DNA from 4 places in the Streptomyces sp. NPDC028308 genome. Region 4 is predicted to be linked to each of the others. Evidence: riboswitches for the same ligand, from Rfam matches in the RefSeq annotation. Region 4 holds a riboswitch; each other region holds the start of a gene.

Region 1 (4,618 bases), on a different contig from region 4:
ACCCGGCTGACGGCCGAGGGCCTGGAGGCGGTCCGGCCGGACGCCGCGGTGGTGTCGGTGCGCGCGCCGTCCCCGGAGCGGGCGGTGGCGTGGGCGGCCGGCTGCCGGGAGGCGGGTCTCGCCGTCGGCTGCTTCCGGCCGCCGTCCGTGCCGGACGGTGTCTCGCGCCTGCGGCTGACCGCCCGCGCGGACCTCGCCGAGGGACAGATCGAGCACGCCGTACGGGTGATCAGCCGGACGCGGTGAACGCCCCGGGGACCAGCCCGGTACGGCGAGGCGGGTGGTGCGGGGCTCAGCCCAGGGCGGCGATGAACCCCTCCCAGGCGGCCGGGGCGAAGAGCAGGGCGGGCCCCGCGGTGTTCTTCGAGTCGCGGACGGCGACCAGCCCGGCCCAGGGGCCCGGTCCCGGTCGCGCGGTCTCCACGCAGTTGTTCATCCCGGTGCTCCGGCTGCTGCGCAGCCAGCGCACGCCGTGCAGGGACGTGCTGGAAGGTACGTACCGAGGCAGTGCGGACATGAAGACTCCTCACGCGCCGTCACGTATCGCGGCGATGTAATCCACGGACTCCTCGGGCGAAAGGGCGTGGATCCGAAGGGTGTTGAAGGCCTCCGTATAGGCCTGGAGGTCTTCTTTCCGTTCGAGATGGAGGCTACTCGTCATGTGGTCAAGAACAACCACATCCAGATCAGAAGTGTTCGGAAATGAGAAGATTACGAAAGGCCCGGTGATTCCGATGTGGGCTCCGGTCGCGAAGGGGAGGACCTGGAGGCGCACGTGAGGAAGGTGCGCCGCCTCCAGCAGCCGTTCCAGTTGGCGTTCCATCACCGCAGGTCCGCCGACCGTCCGCCGCAGCACCGCCTCGTCGAGCACGGCGCTCAGTTCCAGCGGCGCATTCGAACACAGCACGTCCTGACGGGCCAGCCGTACCTCCACGAGCGTGTTCAGCTTTCCGTCCTCCAGCCCCTTCACGGCCGCCCGGGTGACCGCTCGGGCGTACTCGGGTGTCTGCAGCAGGCCCGGTACGACGGACGTCTCCAGCGTGCGCATGGTGCTGGCCTGCGACTCCAGACTGATGAAGTCCCGGTACGCAGGCGGGAGTACACCGCGGTAGGCGTGCCACCAGTGGTCGCGCCCGCCGCCCTCGGAGCCCGCCAGCCCGATCAGCAGCTCCCGCAGCCCGGGGTTCTGCACGCCGTAGGCGTCGAGGAGCCGGCGCACGTCCGGCGGCTTCGCCCCGCTGGTGCCGGTCTCGATCCGGCTCACCTTCGACTGGTGCCACCCGACGAGCCGGGCCGCCTCGCCGCTCGTGAGTCCCGCCCGGGTGCGCAGGGCGCGCAGTTCGGCGCCCAGCTTGCGGCGCCGCACCGCTGGACCGTGTCGCATGGCCGTCTCCTTCCGCCCGGTGAGCGGCGTTCACGGCGACGGTAGAGGATGAGCCCGGGACCCGGCCAAATGGGTTCGCTCGCCGCAGAGTTCACCGCTTCGAGCGACAGATATATGCATATCTTGGTGGATGGCGCCCGTGAGGCGTGCGGTGATGGCAGTCTGGCGCGAAGCACCAGTCCGGGACCGTACTCGAACCATCCGCTCCGTGTCGGACTACGGGTCCCGTGGGAAAGGGACGACGTCGCCATGGCAGATCACCAGGAAGCATCCGTCACTCTGCCGAGCGATCCCGCCTCGGTCTCCGCGGCCCGGAACTACGTCACCGGCGTGCTCGCCGAGTGGGGTCTGCCGGGTGACTCCGACATCGCCGAGACCGTACGCCTGATCGTGTCCGAACTCGCCACCAACGCCGTCCAGCACACCCTCGGGCAGTCCCCGACCTTCACCGTCGACGTCGTGCTCGACCGCGACGAGCAGCTGCGCATCGGCGTCACCGACAGCCACCCGCGCTTCCCGAAGCGGCTGCCCGCGGCCGTCCAGCAGGACAACGGCCGCGGTCTCGTGATCATCCGCTGGCTCACCGCCGAGTGCGGCGGAAAGATGAGCGTGCGGCCCACCCGGGAGGGCGGCAAGACGGTCGCGATCGAGCTCCCTTGGTCCCTCCCGGCCCAGCCGGTCACGGCGGGACAGGAACCTTGACGCGGCACCCGGCCACGCCGTCCCCGCGTACGCGTCGCGCGCCCCGTCCGGAGACGCTCCCCGCCGCCGGGGCCCTCAGGGCCGTCACCGGCGCCCCATCGGCCCGTCCTGCCCCTGTTTGCCCACCGGGGCCCCCTTCGCCCTCAGAGAGCGCCTTACGAGCCTGGGCAGGACGCCCCACAGCGTCACGCAGACGGCCAGCGTCCCCGCCGCCGCGGCGATTCCCGCCCCCCGCCCCAGCGTGACGTCCACGACGAGCAGCACGGAGCCGGTGAAGGCCAGCGTCAGGACGCACAGCCCTGCGGAGGCGAGAGCGGAGGAGACCCGCACGATGGTGGCCTTGGCGTTCTGCTGGAACAGCGACCGGTGCAGGGCGGCCGGCGCGACGAACAGGGCGGCGGCCAGCACGGCGAGGAGCAGCGTGGTGACGTACGTGGCGCGCTGCACCGTGTCGAGCGACGGGAACCGCTGGGTGAACGCCAGGGTCAGCAGGAACGCGAAGAGGATCTGCACGCCCGTCTGGACGACGCGCAGTTCCTGGAGCAGTTCGGCGAAGTTGCGGTCCGCGCGCTCCAGGGACGTCTCGTTCCGCGCGGAGTGAGGGTGTCGGTCGGCCATGGACGGACGTGTATCCGCTTCCGGCCCCGGTCACGCCCTCGGAGGGCGACGGCGACCGCCGCCGCCCTCTACGGGCGGGTCAGCCGACCCGGCCGTACCAGACGCTCTTCGTCCAGATCTTCGTGAGCTTCACGACCTCTCCGGTCTTCGGCGAGTGCCAGATCCGTCCCTTCCCGGCGTAGATGCCGACGTGGTAGACGTTCCGGCCCGAGTGGAAGAACACGAGGTCTCCGGCCTTGCGGTGCGAGGCGGAGACGTGATGGGTCTTGTTGTACTGCGCCGCGGCCGTACGAGGCAGCTTCTTGCCCGCCTTCTTGTACGAGTAGAGCGTGAGCCCGGAGCAGTCGAAGCGGCGCGGCCCCGTCGCGCCGTACTTGTACGGAGCACCCTTCTTGGAGGCCGCGATCTGGAGTGCCTTCGTCGCCGTCGAGGCCGCGGCGGCGTCGGATGCGACGCCGGGGACCACGAGGCTGCCGCCGACGGCGGCGATGGTGAGGGCCGAGGCCGTACCGGCCCGGGTCCACAGCGACGGGACACGATTGAGCGCAGTCATGCGCAACCCTTCGTCAGCCGCCTGTGAAGGATGACCTGTCGGATTCGGGCTGGCGAAGTTGCCCGGCCGCGGTGTGCGGCTTCACCCCAAGGACCACGCGGATTGCTCCGGCGGCCCGTCGTGCTGGGTCCTCCACTCCTGCCGATCCACTTCTGTCGACCGGTCATCCGGGCGGCGGCAGGACTCGGCGTCCGCCCGGACCGCCCCGCCGCTGCGGCGGGGGCTTGTCGTCGGAGGGATCTTCACTCATGGATGTCGGAAAATCCGAACGGAACCGGGGATTTGTGGGGTTACTCACCACTCACCCGTTCGGGTGGACACCCCCCATTTCGAACGGGGGTTGGGGGTGTCGACCATGCGCGCACCTGCGGCGGAACGCCTCATTCCGCCCTTGGTGTACGCGCGTTGCGCAACTCGGGAGGGCTGGAAAAAGGGGGCGCGTCTACGCCGTTGGGGGGTACGCCTTTTGGTGCGTTTGTGTCCCGGGCCGGACACCGCGCGCCGGCGGCGGGGACCGGCCCGGGATGGGGGTGCGTCAGTTGTCCGCCGGGGGCGGCAGGGTGACCCTGGCCGCTCGCCGCTCACCGTCCAGGACCCGCAGGGCCTGGGCCAGGGTCGGCGCGTGGACCTCGCTCTCGCCCCGCTGGTGCATCAGAGTGAGCGCGTCCCGCAGTGCGGCGGCTTTCACGACCAGCGCCTGGGCGGCCCGCAGGCCGCGGTAGGTGTCCCCGGGGCGGGCCGGATTGATCCGGCCCAGCAGGTCGACGACGTCGAGGTAACGGTCGATCAGCTCCGCCTCGGCGCGGGTCAGCGCGGGCAGGGGAGGCAGTTCGGGCGGCAGCATCGGCGCCTCACCTTCCGCCGGTCGCGGGGCGCGAGGACCGGTGGCGCGGCACGACCCGGTCGACCAGCCCGTACGCCACCGCCGCCGGGGCGTCCAGGACCGTGTCCCGCTCGATGTCGGCGGCGATCCGCTCCCGGCTCCGCCCCGTGTGCCGCGCGAGCAACTCCTCCAGCGTGTCGCGGGTGCGGGCCGTCTCCGCCGCGTGGATGAGCAGATCGCTCGCCTGCCCACGCACCGGCTCGGCGGCCGACGGCTGGCGGACGAGGACACGCGCGCCCGGCAGCGCGAGCCGCTTGCCCGGGGTGCCCGCGGCGAGGAGCACGGCGGCCGTCGACGCGGCCTGGCCCAGGCAGACGGTCTCCACGTCGCAGGACACCTGCCGCATCGTGTCGTAGATCGCCGTCATCGCGGTGAACGAGCCGCCGGGGGAGTTGATGTAGAGCGAGATGTCCCGGTCCGGCGCCCGGTGTTCGAGGTGCACGAACTGAGCCGTCACGTCGTTCGCCGACGTGTCGTC
Region 2 (4,618 bases), on a different contig from region 4:
TCGTCCTGCGGGTCGGTCGAGGCCTGCAACTCGGCCAGGTAGCCGGTGCGTTCGAGGACGGCCTCCAGGACGGTGGCCGGACCGGCGCCGGACTCGACGACCGTCCGCAGGTCCTCCATCAGCGTGTTGAACCGCTTGACGGCGTTCGTCGAGCGGGCCGCCATGCCGTACGCCTCGTCGACGCGGCGCAGCGCCTGCGGGAAGCTGATCTTCTCCCGCTGGGCGAGGGCGTCGATCATGGCTTCCGCCCGGTCGCCGATGCCGCGCTTGGGCACGTTCATGATGCGGCGCAGCGGGACGGAGTCCTCCGGGTTCGACAGCACGCGCAGATACGCGAGGACGTCCCGGACCTCCTTGCGCTCATAGAACCGGACGCCGCCGACGACCTTGTACGGCAGGCCGACGCGGATGAAGACCTCTTCGAAGACACGGGACTGGGCGTTCGTACGGTAGAAGACGGCGACGTCTCCCGCCTTGGCGTCGCCCGCGTCGGTGAGGCGGTCTATCTCGTCGGCGACGAACTGTGCCTCGTCGTGCTCCGTGTCGGCGACGTAGCCGGTGATGCGTGCGCCGGCGCCGGCGTTGGTCCACAGGTTCTTCGGGCGGCGGCTCTCGTTGCGCTCGATGACGGCGTTGGCGGCGCTCAGGATCGTCTGCGTGGAGCGGTAGTTCTGCTCCAGGAGGATCGTCGTCGCGTCCGGGTAGTCCTCCTCGAACTGGAGGATGTTGCGGATCGTCGCGCCGCGGAAGGCGTAGATCGACTGGTCGGCGTCACCGACGACGCACAGCTCGGCGGGCCCGAGGTCGCCCTCGGCGGGCGGCACGTCCACGGGGTGCTCGGCGGTGCCGACGAGCTCGCGGACGAGGGCGTACTGGGCGTGGTTCGTGTCCTGGTACTCGTCGACCAGCACGTGCCGGAAGCGGCGGTGGTAGTGCTCGGCGACGTCGGGGAAGGCGCGGAGCAGATTGACCGTCGTCATGATCAGGTCGTCGAAGTCGAGGGCGTTGGCCTCGCGCAGCCGCGACTGGTACATGGCGTAGGCCTGGGCGAGGGTCTTCTCGAAGCCGTCGGCGGCCTGGGCGGCGAAGTCCTCCTCGTCGATCAGCTCGTTCTTCAGGTTGCTGATCTTGGCACTGAAGGACTTCGGCGGGAAGCGCTTCGGGTCGAGGTCCAGGTCGCGGCAGACCAGGGCCATGAGGCGCTTGGAATCGGCGGCGTCGTAGATCGAGAACGAGGAGGTGAAGCCGAGCCTCTTCGACTCGCGGCGCAGGATGCGGACGCAGGCGCTGTGGAAGGTCATCACCCACATCGCGTTGGCCCGCGGGCCGACGAGCTGCTCGACGCGCTCCTTCATCTCGCCCGCGGCCTTGTTCGTGAAGGTGATCGCGAGGATCTGGCCGGGGTGCACATGGCGCTCGCCCAGCAGGTACGCGATGCGGTGCGTGAGCACGCGGGTCTTGCCCGATCCGGCGCCTGCCACGATGAGCAGCGGGGAACCGGCGTGCACCACGGCCGCCCGCTGGTTCTCGTTCAGCCCGTCCAGCAGCGCCGCCGGGTCCACCGCGGGGCGCGCGGCGCCGTCGCGGTAGTACGCGTCCCTGCTCGGGGGCGCGTCGAAGCGGCCGCCGAACAGGTCGTCCGGGAGGTGCTCCGGCGTCCCGTCCTCGGGCGGCGGCGGGGGCTCTTCCTCGTGGGCCCCGGAGGGCTTGAGGTCCGCCAGGAAGCTGTCGTCAAAGAGGCTGCTCATCGCCTTCCGAGTCTAGGCCGCCCCACTGACACCCCGCGGCCACCTCGGGAACTCCGCCGCATTCCGGGACCGGCCCGCCGGTCACCGCCGCCCCGCTCCCCTCGTAGGCGCATCGCCCCCGCACCACTCGCCAGGCCCGCCGTCTTCCCGTACCCGGGCCGCCGCTTCGCCCCGTCGGGCAGCGTGCCGCTCCGTCCGGTGCCGCCCCCGCCGCCCGGCCGCTCTCGCCGTCCGGAACCACCCCGTCACCTGGGGTGACGGCCGGACGAGACGCACACCACGTCCGCCGAGGAAGGCGCACATGTCAGGACAATCAGCCGGAAAACGATCCGCGACGGCGGCGCGACCCGGTCCCCGCGAAAAAGGTCACGAAAACGTATCGGGCATATCGAACATCAACCTTCACAGAAGCCACACGCGTTGGCTAGCGTGCCGGTCAGGCCGCCCGACCCAACCGGCGAACGACGCCGGGCCGCGCGGCCTCCGCCGAGTCCGGCGCGCCCACGCGGCAACCGGAGCCGGGGACCCACCGACCTTGGGGTGAATCGGTCCGACCGCCTTGTCGGGCGCGGACCGTAGGGCAACCCTTCCGAACCACCCGCCCGAACCCGACAGCTAACTCGGTAGGCGGATCGTGGAAGGAGTCGCCTCTCTTGGCGTCGCATCGCAAATGGCGTCCTGCGGGAACGCGCGTAGCGGGTGTCCGGGCCCCGGGCCTCGCCACGGCGGCCCTCACGTCCGTGGCCCTGCTCTCGCAGACGGCGAACGCCGCGCCCTCGGCCGAACCCAGGCCGAGTCTCGAGGAAGTCCAGAAGAAGGTGGACGACCTCTACCACCAGGCCGAGACGGCCACCCAGAAGTACAACGCGGCCAAGGAGAAGAGCTCCAAGCAGCGCCAGCGCGTCGACACCCTGCTGGACGACGTGGCCAAGCGCACCGAGAAGCTCAACACGGCGCGCGAGGAGCTGGGTTCGTACGCCGCCGCCCAGTACCGCACCGGGGCCGCAGCCCCCGACACCGCGACCCTCCTGCTGGCGGACGACCCGCAGGACTACTTCGACCAGACCCAGCTCATGGGCCGTCTGACCAGCCGCCAGAAGGTGGCGGTGGACGACTACGTCACCGAGCAGGCGGCGACGGCGAAGAAGCGGGCGGAGGCCTCCGAGAGCCTGGAGAAGCTGACCACCTCGCAGCGGACGCTCAAGTCGACCAAGGCCGAGGTGCAGCGGAAGCTCGCCGACGCCCGCGGACTGCTCTCGAAGCTCACCGCCGAGGAGAAGGCGCGGCTCGCGGCGATCGAGGAGAAGAAGCGCGAGGAGGCCGACCGCAAGGCCGAGGAACTGGCCAGGCAGCAGGCCGCGCAGGAGGAGCGGAGCCGCGAGGAGACCGCCCAGCAGGACCAGGGCGACTCGGACGCCGGCGCGGGCGGCACGGCGGAGGACCCGGCGTACGCCACCACGGCCGACAAGGCCATCGCCTTCGCGCGGGCCCAGGTCGGCAAGCCGTACGTGTGGGGCGCGACCGGCCCGGACTCCTACGACTGCTCCGGTCTCACCCAGGCCGCCTGGAAGGCCGCGGGCGTCTCCCTGCCGCGCACCACCTGGGACCAGGTCGACGCGGGCACCACGGTCCCGCTCTCCGACATCAAGCCCGGTGACCTGGTCTTCTTCTACGACGACATCAGCCACGTCGGCCTGTACATCGGCAACGGCATGATGATCCACGCCCCGAAGCCGGGCGCGTACGTCCGCGAGGAGTCGATCTACTACGACGGCACCTCGTCGATCCACAGCGTGGTGCGCCCCGCGTAGGGGACGCCACCACGCCGGCACCCCCTCGCGTTCGTGTCCGGTACGGCCCCCGGGTCGCACCGGACACGGCCGCCGGGCCTGCCGATGACCATGGGGTCACGCCGGGCGCGGCCGTCGGGCCGGTCGGGCCGGTCGGGCCGGTCGCCCAGGGTTCCCCGGGCGGGCGCCGTCAGGTCCAGAGCACCGCGATGAAGATGTTCGCGACGGTCAGCAGGCCGACCGCGGCGAAGGCGCCCTTGTCGACCTTCTCCTCGTCGCGCTTCACGTAGACGAGCCCGAGGATCACGATCAGCAGGGCCAGCTTCACGCCGAGCTTGACGTTGTCGAGCGAGTTGTCGTCGGCTTGGTTGAGACCGACCAGCACGACTCCGGTGACCAGCATGGTGAGCGCGCCGTGCAGCATCGCGGGGACGAAGCGGGCCGTGCCCTGGCCCATCGCCTTCATCTGGGTGAGGAAGCCGCCGAGGAGCGCGGCGATGCCGATGATGTGCAGGCCGACGAAGAGATGGATGAGTACGTCCATGCGCCGGAGCCTAATCGGGGCCCCGCCGGCCGCCTCCACCAGCCCTCCCTCCGGCTCCGGTAGCCGTCTCCAGCGACCCGCTTCCGGCTCCGGCAGCCGTCCGGCCCCCCGGTCGGTCGCACCCCACGGGACCCACCCGCCGCAGTGTTCACCTCCGTCTCGGCGGTCACGCGACACCTCTCACGACCGCCCAGTGGGCTCATAGCACCAGGGTCTCGGGCCCCGTCGGAAAATCCCCGCTTCGGTCAGCACTCAGCGTCAAGCCGACGCCCACGGACCGGGAGCGCGGTCACATCCGGTCACCCGGCGGACCTCTCCCGCCACTTCCGCACATGGCGTCACCGGCCGCTCACGCTCAGGTTTAGCGTCCTCCCCCAGGTGACCGGCTCTCCACCGCCGCCCGGGCCAGGGGCGGCAACCGGTCGCTTCCGCCGAAAGGTCCGGCGGCGCCCCGCTCCCCCTGTGCGGGCCGTCGCCGGACGCGTCGCCGTGCCCCGCCGGGCGGCCGTGCGGAACGAGTCTTCGCGAAAGGATGT
Region 3 (4,618 bases), on a different contig from region 4:
CGCTCACCTTCCACGCCCGCTACCAGCTGGGCGAGACGCCGCCCGGCTGGCTGTGCGGCGGCAAGGTCGACCGCGACATGGGGCCCGACATGGAGGTCGCCCTCAACCACCTGGAGGGCCGGCTCGACGTCCGCGTCCCGGCCGCCCGCAAGCTCGTCGAACGGACCCGGCCCGCCGGAACGGACGATCTGTTCGTGTCCTGGGAGACCCTGACCCACGCCGGGAACCCGGCCGCCTGACCCCCGGCAGGAGCCGAATTCGCAGGTCGCGGGGGTGGCCGGGTGCAGGCGTGCGTCCGCGCCCCCGCCGATGGCGTACACTGGTCTCAACGACGCGGGGTGGAGCAGCTCGGTAGCTCGCTGGGCTCATAACCCAGAGGTCGCAGGTTCAAATCCTGTCCCCGCTACTGAAGGCCCAGGGCCGGAACTCGGATCATCGAGTTCCGGCCCTGAGTCGTTTCCCGGGCCGGGCCCGCCGGCGCTCCCATCGGTGTCATCCGGTCGGTCCACACCGGTCGCCGCCCGCCCCCGTGGCGGGAAGCCTGGACGGGTGGGGCAGCGAGGTGGCGCGCGACGGCCGGAGGAACCGGGGTCCGGCGGGGCCGGCGGCCGGTTCTCCGACGCCGACGACCGGGCCGCGCCAGACCCCCGTGACCGCGTGCCCGGCGGCGGGCCGGACCTCGGAGCGGGCCTCGTGGACGGCGGCCGGAAACCGCTTCCCGGAGGGCGCGAACGGGCCGGGGGACGGCTGCCCGGCGATCCGGTGCCCGATCCCGGACTGGGCGTCCCGTCACCGCCCGCCCCGGAGCGGCCCGCCCGCCGGATCTCGTACGCGCGCACCGTGGTGCGCGCCCTGCCCGCGCTGCTGATCGTCGCCGGGGTCCTCTACGACTACCTCACCCCGTCGCAGTTCACGGCCGCCCCCTTCTTCACGGCCGCGCCCCTGGTCGCCGCGCCGCTGCTCTCGCTGCGCGGCACGGTCCTCACCGGCCTCGCCACGGTCGCCGCCGTCCTCGCCGTGCACGTCGACCTCGGCATCGTCGCGCACGCGGAGGCGGTCACCGAGCTGGTCACCGTGGCGACCGTCACCGTCCTCGCCGTGCTCATCAACATGCTCGTCCGCCGCACCGACCGGCGGCTCGCCTCCGCCCGCGAGATCGCCGAGGCCGCCCAGCGCGCCGTGGTGCCGCGCCCGGAGGAACGGATCGGCGGGCTGGAGGTGGCGGCGCGCTACGAGGCGGCGCAGGCCGACGCGTTCATCGGCGGCGACCTGTACGCGGTGCAGGACTCCCCGTACGGGGTGCGGCTGGTCGTCGGGGACGTGCGGGGCAAGGGAATGGGCGCGGTGACGGCCGTCGCCGTCGTCATCGGGGCGTTCCGTGAGGCGGCCGAGCACGAGCCGACGCTGGAGGCGGTCGCCCAGCGGCTGGAACGGGCGCTGGCGCGCGAGGGGACGCGGCGCGACGGGCTGGACGCCTTCGAGGGGTTCACCACCGCCGTTCTCGCGGAGGTCCCGCACGGGGACGGCTTCGTGCGCGTCGTCAACCGCGGCCATCCCCCGCCGCTGCTCCTGCACGCGGACGGCACCCTGCGCACGCTGGAGGGGCCGGACTCCGCGCTGCCGCTCGGGATGGGCGAGCTGGGCACCTGGCCCGACCGTGCCGCCGTGGTGCCGTTCCCGGGCGGGGCGACGCTCCTCGTCTACACGGACGGGCTGTCGGAGGCGCGCGACCCGGAGGGCCGCTTCTACGACCCCGCGGCCCGTCTCGCGGGACGGGTCTTCCGCGACCCGGACGCGCTGCTCGACACCCTCATCAAGGACGTGCACCGGCACACGGGAGACGGGACGACGGACGATCTGGCGCTGCTGGCCGTACGGCGGCCGTGAGTCACCGGGGCGGGAGAAGGGGCCGAGGTCACCGCGAGTGATCGAGTAGCACCGCTGCGCATAACAACTGACGAACCGTCAGCGAAAATGAGGTTTAGCCCGCAGGGTCAACTCGCCCGGTTTTCACCGCCCGTGACCCGTAAGTCCGTGACGAAGACGTTAATGATCAGTCGGAACAGCTTGGAATACGGGACCCGAGTCTATTAACGTTCGATAACGCAGCGCGGTCGTCCCAGCCGTCACAAGAGATGGCTCCGTGCGCACGCGCCGAATCCCGCAAGGGAACCGGGGAACCACCAACTTGGGGTGAATCGAGCGTCTTCCGCGGTGCGGTGCACCCTGGTCGACGCGCGTAGGAGACCTTCCTGCTCCGAACCCGTCAGCTAACCCGGTAGGCGAGAAGGAAGGAAAGGAGCGCGCCCACGTGGCGTCCAACCGGCCTGCCCAGTCAACCTCGTTCGCGCCGAGTGACCAGCAGAGCAACACCTTCGGCTACGGCCGCGGCAACGACGAGGGCCCCTGGGAGGAGTGGAATCCCACCGAGGATTCCGTCCGTCCCGTCCGTGGCCGGCACCGCGTCTCCAAGCAGCGCGGCGGAGGACTCGCCCGCAGCTCCACCGTCCTCGGCGTAGGCGTCATCGCCGCCGTCGGCGCGGGCGGCATGGCCACCGCGCAGAGCGGCAAGCCGCCGGTGTCCATCTCGATGCCCGACCTGTCATCGGTCGCCGACTCGGCCAAGGGCCTGATATCGGACGGCTCCGACGCCGGCGCACCGAAGGGCTCGGCCACCCCGCTCACCACCGCGGGACTGACCAACTCGGACACCGCGCGAGGCACCACCGACGCGGGCGAGGCCCTGCGCGCCCGCATCATGCAGCAGGCCGAGTCGCAGCAGGACCAGGTCGACCTCAAGGCCGCCGAGGCGGCTCAGGCCGCCGCCGTGAAGAAGGCCGCCGAGGAAGCCGCCAAGACCCAGGACGAGGCCGAGGCCAAGGCCGCCGCCGCCAAGAAGAAGGCGGAGCAGGAGGCCAAGGAGAAGGCCGAGGCGGAGCGCCTCGCGGAGCTCGCCAAGAGCTACGCGCTGCCGACCTCCTCGTACACGCTCACCTCGCGCTTCGGTGACTCCGGCTCCATGTGGTCCTCCGGCTACCACACCGGCCTCGACTTCGCGGCGCCCACCGGCACGCTGATCAAGGCCGTGCACACCGGAACCATCACCGAGGCGGGCTGGGCCGGTTCGTACGGCTACCGCACCATCCTCACCCTGGAGGACGGCACCGAGGTCTGGTTCTGCCACCAGTCGTCCATCAGCGTCAGCGTGGGCCAGAAGGTCGCCACCGGTGACGTCATCGGACGGGTGGGCGCGACCGGCAACGTGACCGGGCCGCACCTGCACATGGAGGTCCACGCGGGCGGCGCCGCCACCGGCATCGACCCGATGGCGTGGCTGCAGAGCAAGGGCCTCAACCCGTAGGTCCGCCGGCCGGGCTCGCGGAATAGGCGGTACCGCGGACGATGTTGAAATCGTCCATGACTTCTCTCCGCAAGCTCGGCCCGTCAGACCTCGAGGTCTTCCCGCTCGCCCTCGGCGGCAACGTCTTCGGCTGGACCGCCGACGAGGCGCAGTCCTTCGCCGTGCTGGACGCCTACGCGGCGGCCGGCGGCAACTTCGTGGACACCGCGGACACCTACTCCTCGTGGGCTCCCGGCAACGAGGGCGGCGAGTCGGAGACCGTCATCGGCCGGTGGTTCGCCGCGCGCGGCAACCGTTCCGACATCGTCCTCGCGACCAAGGCCGGCGCGCACCCCGCGTACAAGGGGCTGGCGCCCGACACCCTCAGGGCCGCCGCCGACGCCTCGCTGCGCCGGCTGGGCACGGACTACATCGACCTGTACTACACGCACTACGACGACCCCTCGGTCCCCGTCGAGGACATCATCGGCACGCTCGACGAACTGGTGCGGGCCGGCAAGGTGCGCGCCGTCGCGGCCTCCAACATCTCGCCCGAACGGCTCCAGGAGTCCCTGGAGTTCTCCGACCGCGAGGGCCTGGTCCGCTACGTCGCCGTCCAGCCGCACTACAACCTCGTCTCCCGCCGCACCTACGAGGGCCCGCTCCAGGAGATCGCCTCCCGCTCCGGCCTCGCCGCCGTCCCGTACTACGCCCTGGCCTCCGGCTTCCTCACCGGCAAGTACCGCCCGGGTACGACGGTCGACTCGGCGCGGGCCGCCGGCGCGGGCAAGCACCTGGAGACCGAGCGCGGGACGCGGGTGCTGGCCGCGCTCGACGAGATCGCCGGGTCCCGGGGCGTCCCGCAGGCCACGGTCGCCCTGGCCTGGCTCGCCGACCGGCCGACGGTGGCGGCGCCGCTCGCCTCCGCCCGGACGGTCGAGCAGCTCCCGGCGCTCCTCGGGGTGGCCGACCTGACCCTGACGGACGCGGAGCTGGCCACGCTGACGCAGGCGTCCGCCTAGGGCCTGTCGTTTGGATCAGGCCGGTGTCGCGGGGTCTGGCACGCACATCTGCGGCGTTGTCGTCGGTCGCCGACTCCCCCACTCTCGGCTCCGCTCGAGCGGGGGGACCCCCATCGCTTCGACTCCCTCCTCCGCCTTGCAGCTGCACGCACCAGACCCCGCTCGGGTCGGCCGGGACGAACCGTCCGTCACGGCCGGCCTGATCCAAACGACAGACCCTAGACAGGTCCCGCCGGTCGCTCCGCCCCGGTCGCGC
Region 4 (4,618 bases):
TCAAGGGCCCCGAGGTCCTGGAGAGCACGCGCAGGGTCGACACGATCCTCCTGGACAAGACCGGCACCGTCACCACCGGCAGGATGACCCTCCTCGCCGTCCACACCACCCCCGCGACGAGCGAGGCCGAGGTGCTGCGGCTGGCGGGCGCCCTGGAGCACGCCTCCGAACACCCCGTCGCCCGGGCCGTCGTCACCGGGGCGACCGAGCGGGGCGTCACCCTGCCGGTCCCCGAGGACTTCGCCAACGTCGCCGGGCTGGGAGTGCAGGGCGTCGTGGACGGTCACGCGGTCCTCGTCGGCCGCGAAAGGCTCCTCCGGGAGTGGTCCATGAGCCTGCCGGCGCAACTGGAGCGCGCTCGGGCCGTCGCCGAGGCGGCCGGTCGCACCGCCGTCGCGGTCGCCTGGGACGGCGAGGCGCGGGCGGTCCTCGAAGTCGCCGACGCCGTCAAGGACACCAGCGCCGAGGCCGTACGACGACTGCGGGCCCTCGGCCTCACACCGGTCCTGCTCACCGGCGACAACCGGGCCGTCGCCGAGTCCGTCGCGGCCGAGGTCGGCATCGACGAGGTGATCGCCGAGGTCATGCCGGAGGACAAGGTCGCCGTCGTGGAGAGGCTCCAGGCCGAAGGGCGCAGCGTCGCGATGGTCGGCGACGGTGTCAACGACGCCGCCGCGCTGGCCCGGGCCGACCTGGGCCTGGCCATGGGCACCGGAACCGACGCGGCCATCGAGGCCGGCGACCTGACCCTCGTACGCGGCGACCTGCGCGTCGCCGCCGACGCGATCCGGCTGTCCCGCAGAACGCTGGGCACCATCAGGTCGAACCTGTTCTGGGCCTTCGCCTACAACGTGGCCGCCCTGCCGCTCGCCGCGGCGGGCCTGCTCAACCCGATGATCGCCGGAGCCGCCATGGCCTTCTCCTCGGTCTTCGTCGTCGGCAACTCCCTGCGCCTGCGCGGGTTCAGGGCCCTCGACTGACCCGGACGCCGCGAACCCCGTCACGGAGGGGACGGAGCGGCCACTTGTGACGGTTGTTCCATCCCGTCGCAAGTGGCCGTTCTGTCCTGTTTGGTGCTTAAGGTCCAACTGGCAATGATTTAGGGCTCGCTGGCGTCCTGGTGCGTGAGCAGGGTCATACCGGTGACGGTGCGTCGCGGCCGCCGTCCGTCAAATCCTCGGGTGCGCCAGGGGATTGCGGCCCCGGGAAGATCGCTCGTCGACGGACAGTCACCGGCAATAGGGACATCGATCAAGAAATGGGTGTGCACAGAAACCCCACAAGCTTGTCCAGGCCCTCTCATGTCGCTTACGTTCTGCCTCACTCCGGACGGACGCCCAATCCTGCCGCCGCCCGGATCCCGCACACTCACCCGTCCACGGCAGGAGCGGGGGACCCACAGGTACGACGCCTGTTCCGGTCTCCGGAACGGGCTAGGGGTCAAGCCGCGCGCAACGCGGCCGGGCATCTCCAGCCCGCACCCGACAGCTCACCTCGCAGGCGCCGGAGAGGAATGCACCATGCCCGCGAAGGGTAAGCACCGCCGTCCCAAGTCCCTGCGCATCACCCGCTCGATAGCCGTCGCCGGCACCGGTGGCGCCGCACTCGCGCTGCCCCTGATGGGAGCCGCCGGCGCCCACGCCGCCACTCCGGCGGCCGCCGCCTCCTCCGCCACGGCGAAGACCGTCGCCGCCGCCCCCGTCGCCGCCCAGAAGGCCGTGACCAAGACCTACGCGGTCAAGGCGGGCGACTCCCTCGCGAAGATCGCCGACGACCAGGACGTCAGCGGCGGCTGGAAGAAGCTCTACCAGGACAACCGCAAGGCCATCGGCGGCGACCCCGCGCTGATCCACCCGGGCCTGAAGCTGACGCTCGGCGGCAAGGCCGCGTCCGCCCCCGCCAAGCCCTCCACCGCCGCCAAGCCGTCCGGCAAGACCACCCAGACGGCCAAGACGCAGGCCGCCCCGGCCGCCGCCACCAGCAGCTCCGGCTACACCCTGCCGGTCGAGGGCGCGACCGTCGGCACGTCCTACAAGACCGCGGGCAGCATGTGGTCCAGCGGTTACCACACCGGCGTCGACTTCGTGGCCCCGACCGGCACCACCCTCAAGGCCGTCGGACCGGGCACCGTCGTCTCGGCCGGCTGGGGCGGCGCGTACGGCAACCAGGTCGTCATCCGGCACACCGACGGCCAGTACTCCCAGTACGCCCACCTGTCCTCGCTCTCGGTCTCGGCCGGGCAGACCGTGACCGGCGGTCAGCAGATCGGCCTGTCCGGCGCGACCGGCAACGTCACCGGACCGCACCTGCACTTCGAGATCCGCACCACGCCGGACTACGGCTCGGACGTGGACCCGCTCGCGTACCTGCGCGCGCACGGCGTCTCCGTCGGCTGACGCCCGCACCCGCACACCGGAGGCCGGACCCCGATCACCGGGGTCCGGCCTCCGCCGTGCCGGGGGGGGGCGACACTCCTTTGCGGCGGTGACCGCCGCACGCGTACCGCGTGGGTGGACGCAGGCGTTGAGGCTCGTCAACCGCCCTTGAACACCGCCTTATTCCGGGATTGACCAACACTTGACGAGTGGCTTATCTCACCGCACGTCAACCCCTTCCTACGGTCGCGTAGCTCACATCAAAAGGTGAATCATGGGCCGATGTGGCAGACGATTCGAAGAGTGACAACAGATCAGTGATCGGGTCGTACGTGGCGGTGGGGGACAGCTTCACCGAGGGCGTCGGCGATCCCGGTCCGGACGGGGCCTTCGTCGGCTGGGCCGACCGGTTCGCGGTCCTGCTCGCGGACCGACGGCCCGAGGGCGACTTCGGCTACACCAACCTCGCCGTACGCGGCAAACTGCTCGACCAGATCGTGGCGGACCAGCTCCCGCAGGCCAAGGCGCTGGAACCCGACCTCGTCTCCTTCTGCGCGGGCGGCAACGACATCATCCGGCCCGGCACCGACCCCGACGAGGTTGCAGAGCGCTTCGAGCGGGCCGTCGCCGACCTCACCTCGGTCGTCGGCACCGTCATGGTGACCACCGGCTTCGACACCCGCGGCGTACCCGTGCTCAAGCACCTGCGCGGCAAGATCGCCACGTACAACGGACACGTACGGGCCATCGCCGACCGCTACGGCTGCCCGGTGCTCGACCTGTGGTCCCTCAAGACCGTGCAGGACCGGCGCGCCTGGGACGGCGACCGGCTCCACCTCTCTCCCGAGGGGCACACTCGCGTCGCCCTGCGGGCCGGGCAGGTCCTCGGCCTGGAGGTCCCGGCGGACCCGGACCAGGCCTGGCCCCCGCTCCCGCCGCGTGGCACCTTCGAGGTGCGCCGCGACAACATCCAGTGGGCGCGCGAGTACCTCGTGCCGTGGATCGGACGGCGGCTGCGCGGCGAGTCCTCCGGGGACCACGTGGCGGCCAAGGGCAGCCTGTCGCCCGACGACATCAAGACGCGGATCGCACCGGCCGTCTGAGCGGTACGAGGGGCCGGGCGGAGCGCCGGGCGGGTGCGCGGGCGGGCTCAACGGCTCTGCTGCACGGAATCGTTGCGGCCCGCCGTCCCGTCGGTGCCGGGGAGGGCCGGCTTCCGCGGGGGAGTGGGCGGACCGACGGGCAACTGGACTCGCCGTAAAGGGAGTTCGTGAGCGCCCGTGTCCGGCCCCGGTGTGTCAGGTGCCGGGCGGTGCGGTCAAGGTGCCGGGCGGTGCGGTCAGGGCCTCGCGCTCCAGGCCCAGTTCACGGGCGAGCGCCTCGTCCACCCACGCCTGGGTGCGCGCGCGGGACACCGAGCCGGGGTACGCGGTCATCTGCACGGCGAGACCGTCCAGCAGGGCCGTCAGCCGCAGGGCCGCGTCCTTGGGGTCCGGACACGTGAACTCGCCCGCGGCGACGCCCTCCGCGATGACCTCGGCGATCGCCGCCTTCCACTGCCGGTCGAGGCCCTGGGTGACCTCGCGCAGCCCCGGCTCGCGCAGGGCCACCGCCCAGCCCTCGATCCACAGCCGCCAGCCCTTGGCCTGTCCGGTCGGCGCGTACCAGCGCACGGCGGCCCGCAGCCGGCGCAGCGCCGACGTGCGCCGGCCCAGCAGCTTGCGCAGCCGGGCCAGGTCGTCCTCGGCGGCGAACGTGAACGCCTCCGCGACCAGCTTCTCCTTGGTCGAGAAGTGGTAGAGGACCAGCGCGTTGCTCACTCCCAGCGCCGCGGCCACGTCGGCGATCCGTACCGCCGCGACACCCCGCGCCTCGATCTGCCCGATGGCGGCCCGCAGCATCTCCTCGCGCCGCCGGCCCACACTCAACCGCACTCTCGCCACGCGGCAACCCTAATCCGTCGCGCGGGACGGCCCGACGGGGGCTCGGGGCCGGTCCCGCGCCGAGGGGTGCCGGGACCTCACCGGTAGCGGCCGTACCGTTCGGCGATCACCGGCAGCCGGTCGGCGACGATGGCGTGCGCGGCCTCCCTGGGGGTGCTGCCGTCGGCCTCGGCGCGGGCCAGCGTCCGGTCGATCAGGGTGCGCATCGAGCGCCGGATGTGCGTGAACGCCTCGTCCGGGTCGGGGCCGATGTCGCCGAACAGCGTCCACCACCACCATGCGTTGGTGCCGGAGTTCACC

Evidence for each region. A riboswitch is a leader RNA that binds a small molecule or an ion and turns the genes downstream of it on or off. The one in region 4 is predicted to bind cyclic di-AMP.
Region 1: linked by a shared signal. The riboswitch ahead of ACZ4VA_RS13095 (C40 family peptidase) and the one ahead of ACZ4VA_RS28495 (M23 family metallopeptidase) in region 4 are both predicted to bind cyclic di-AMP.
Region 2: linked by a shared signal. The riboswitch ahead of ACZ4VA_RS22565 (C40 family peptidase) and the one ahead of ACZ4VA_RS28495 (M23 family metallopeptidase) in region 4 are both predicted to bind cyclic di-AMP.
Region 3: linked by a shared signal. The riboswitch ahead of ACZ4VA_RS32150 (M23 family metallopeptidase) and the one ahead of ACZ4VA_RS28495 (M23 family metallopeptidase) in region 4 are both predicted to bind cyclic di-AMP.

What each region holds. Positions count from the first base shown of each region.
Region 1 covers NZ_JBVHTO010000005.1:119,127-123,744, forward strand. The annotation lists gene ACZ4VA_RS13070 (8-amino-7-oxononanoate synthase) at 1-246, shown strand, start outside; gene ACZ4VA_RS13075 (DUF397 domain-containing protein) at 293-517, opposite strand; gene ACZ4VA_RS13080 (helix-turn-helix domain-containing protein) at 527-1,384, opposite strand; gene ACZ4VA_RS13085 (ATP-binding protein) at 1,634-2,086, shown strand; gene ACZ4VA_RS13090 (DUF6328 family protein) at 2,171-2,704, opposite strand; gene ACZ4VA_RS13095 (C40 family peptidase) at 2,784-3,257, opposite strand; cyclic di-AMP (ydaO/yuaA leader) riboswitch at 3,261-3,425, opposite strand; gene ACZ4VA_RS13100 (hypothetical protein) at 3,793-4,101, opposite strand; gene ACZ4VA_RS13105 (ATP-dependent Clp protease proteolytic subunit) at 4,109-4,618, opposite strand, start outside.
Region 2 covers NZ_JBVHTO010000009.1:329,999-334,616, reverse strand. The annotation lists gene pcrA (DNA helicase PcrA) at 1-1,748, opposite strand, end outside; cyclic di-AMP (ydaO/yuaA leader) riboswitch at 2,237-2,394, shown strand; gene ACZ4VA_RS22565 (C40 family peptidase) at 2,402-3,559, shown strand; gene ACZ4VA_RS22560 (hypothetical protein) at 3,729-4,082, opposite strand.
Region 3 covers NZ_JBVHTO010000015.1:20,995-25,612, reverse strand. The annotation lists gene ACZ4VA_RS32165 (alginate lyase family protein) at 1-239, shown strand, start outside; tRNA gene ACZ4VA_RS32160 (tRNA-Met) at 333-406, shown strand; gene ACZ4VA_RS32155 (PP2C family protein-serine/threonine phosphatase) at 550-1,887, shown strand; cyclic di-AMP (ydaO/yuaA leader) riboswitch at 2,143-2,300, shown strand; gene ACZ4VA_RS32150 (M23 family metallopeptidase) at 2,312-3,361, shown strand; gene ACZ4VA_RS32145 (aldo/keto reductase) at 3,418-4,362, shown strand; gene ACZ4VA_RS32140 (PrsW family intramembrane metalloprotease) at 4,618-4,618, opposite strand, start outside.
Region 4 covers NZ_JBVHTO010000012.1:318,983-323,600, forward strand. The annotation lists gene ACZ4VA_RS28490 (heavy metal translocating P-type ATPase) at 1-980, shown strand, start outside; cyclic di-AMP (ydaO/yuaA leader) riboswitch at 1,399-1,518, shown strand; gene ACZ4VA_RS28495 (M23 family metallopeptidase) at 1,521-2,396, shown strand; gene ACZ4VA_RS28500 (SGNH/GDSL hydrolase family protein) at 2,693-3,478, shown strand; gene ACZ4VA_RS28505 (TetR/AcrR family transcriptional regulator) at 3,674-4,318, opposite strand; gene ACZ4VA_RS28510 (glutamate dehydrogenase) at 4,396-4,618, opposite strand, start outside.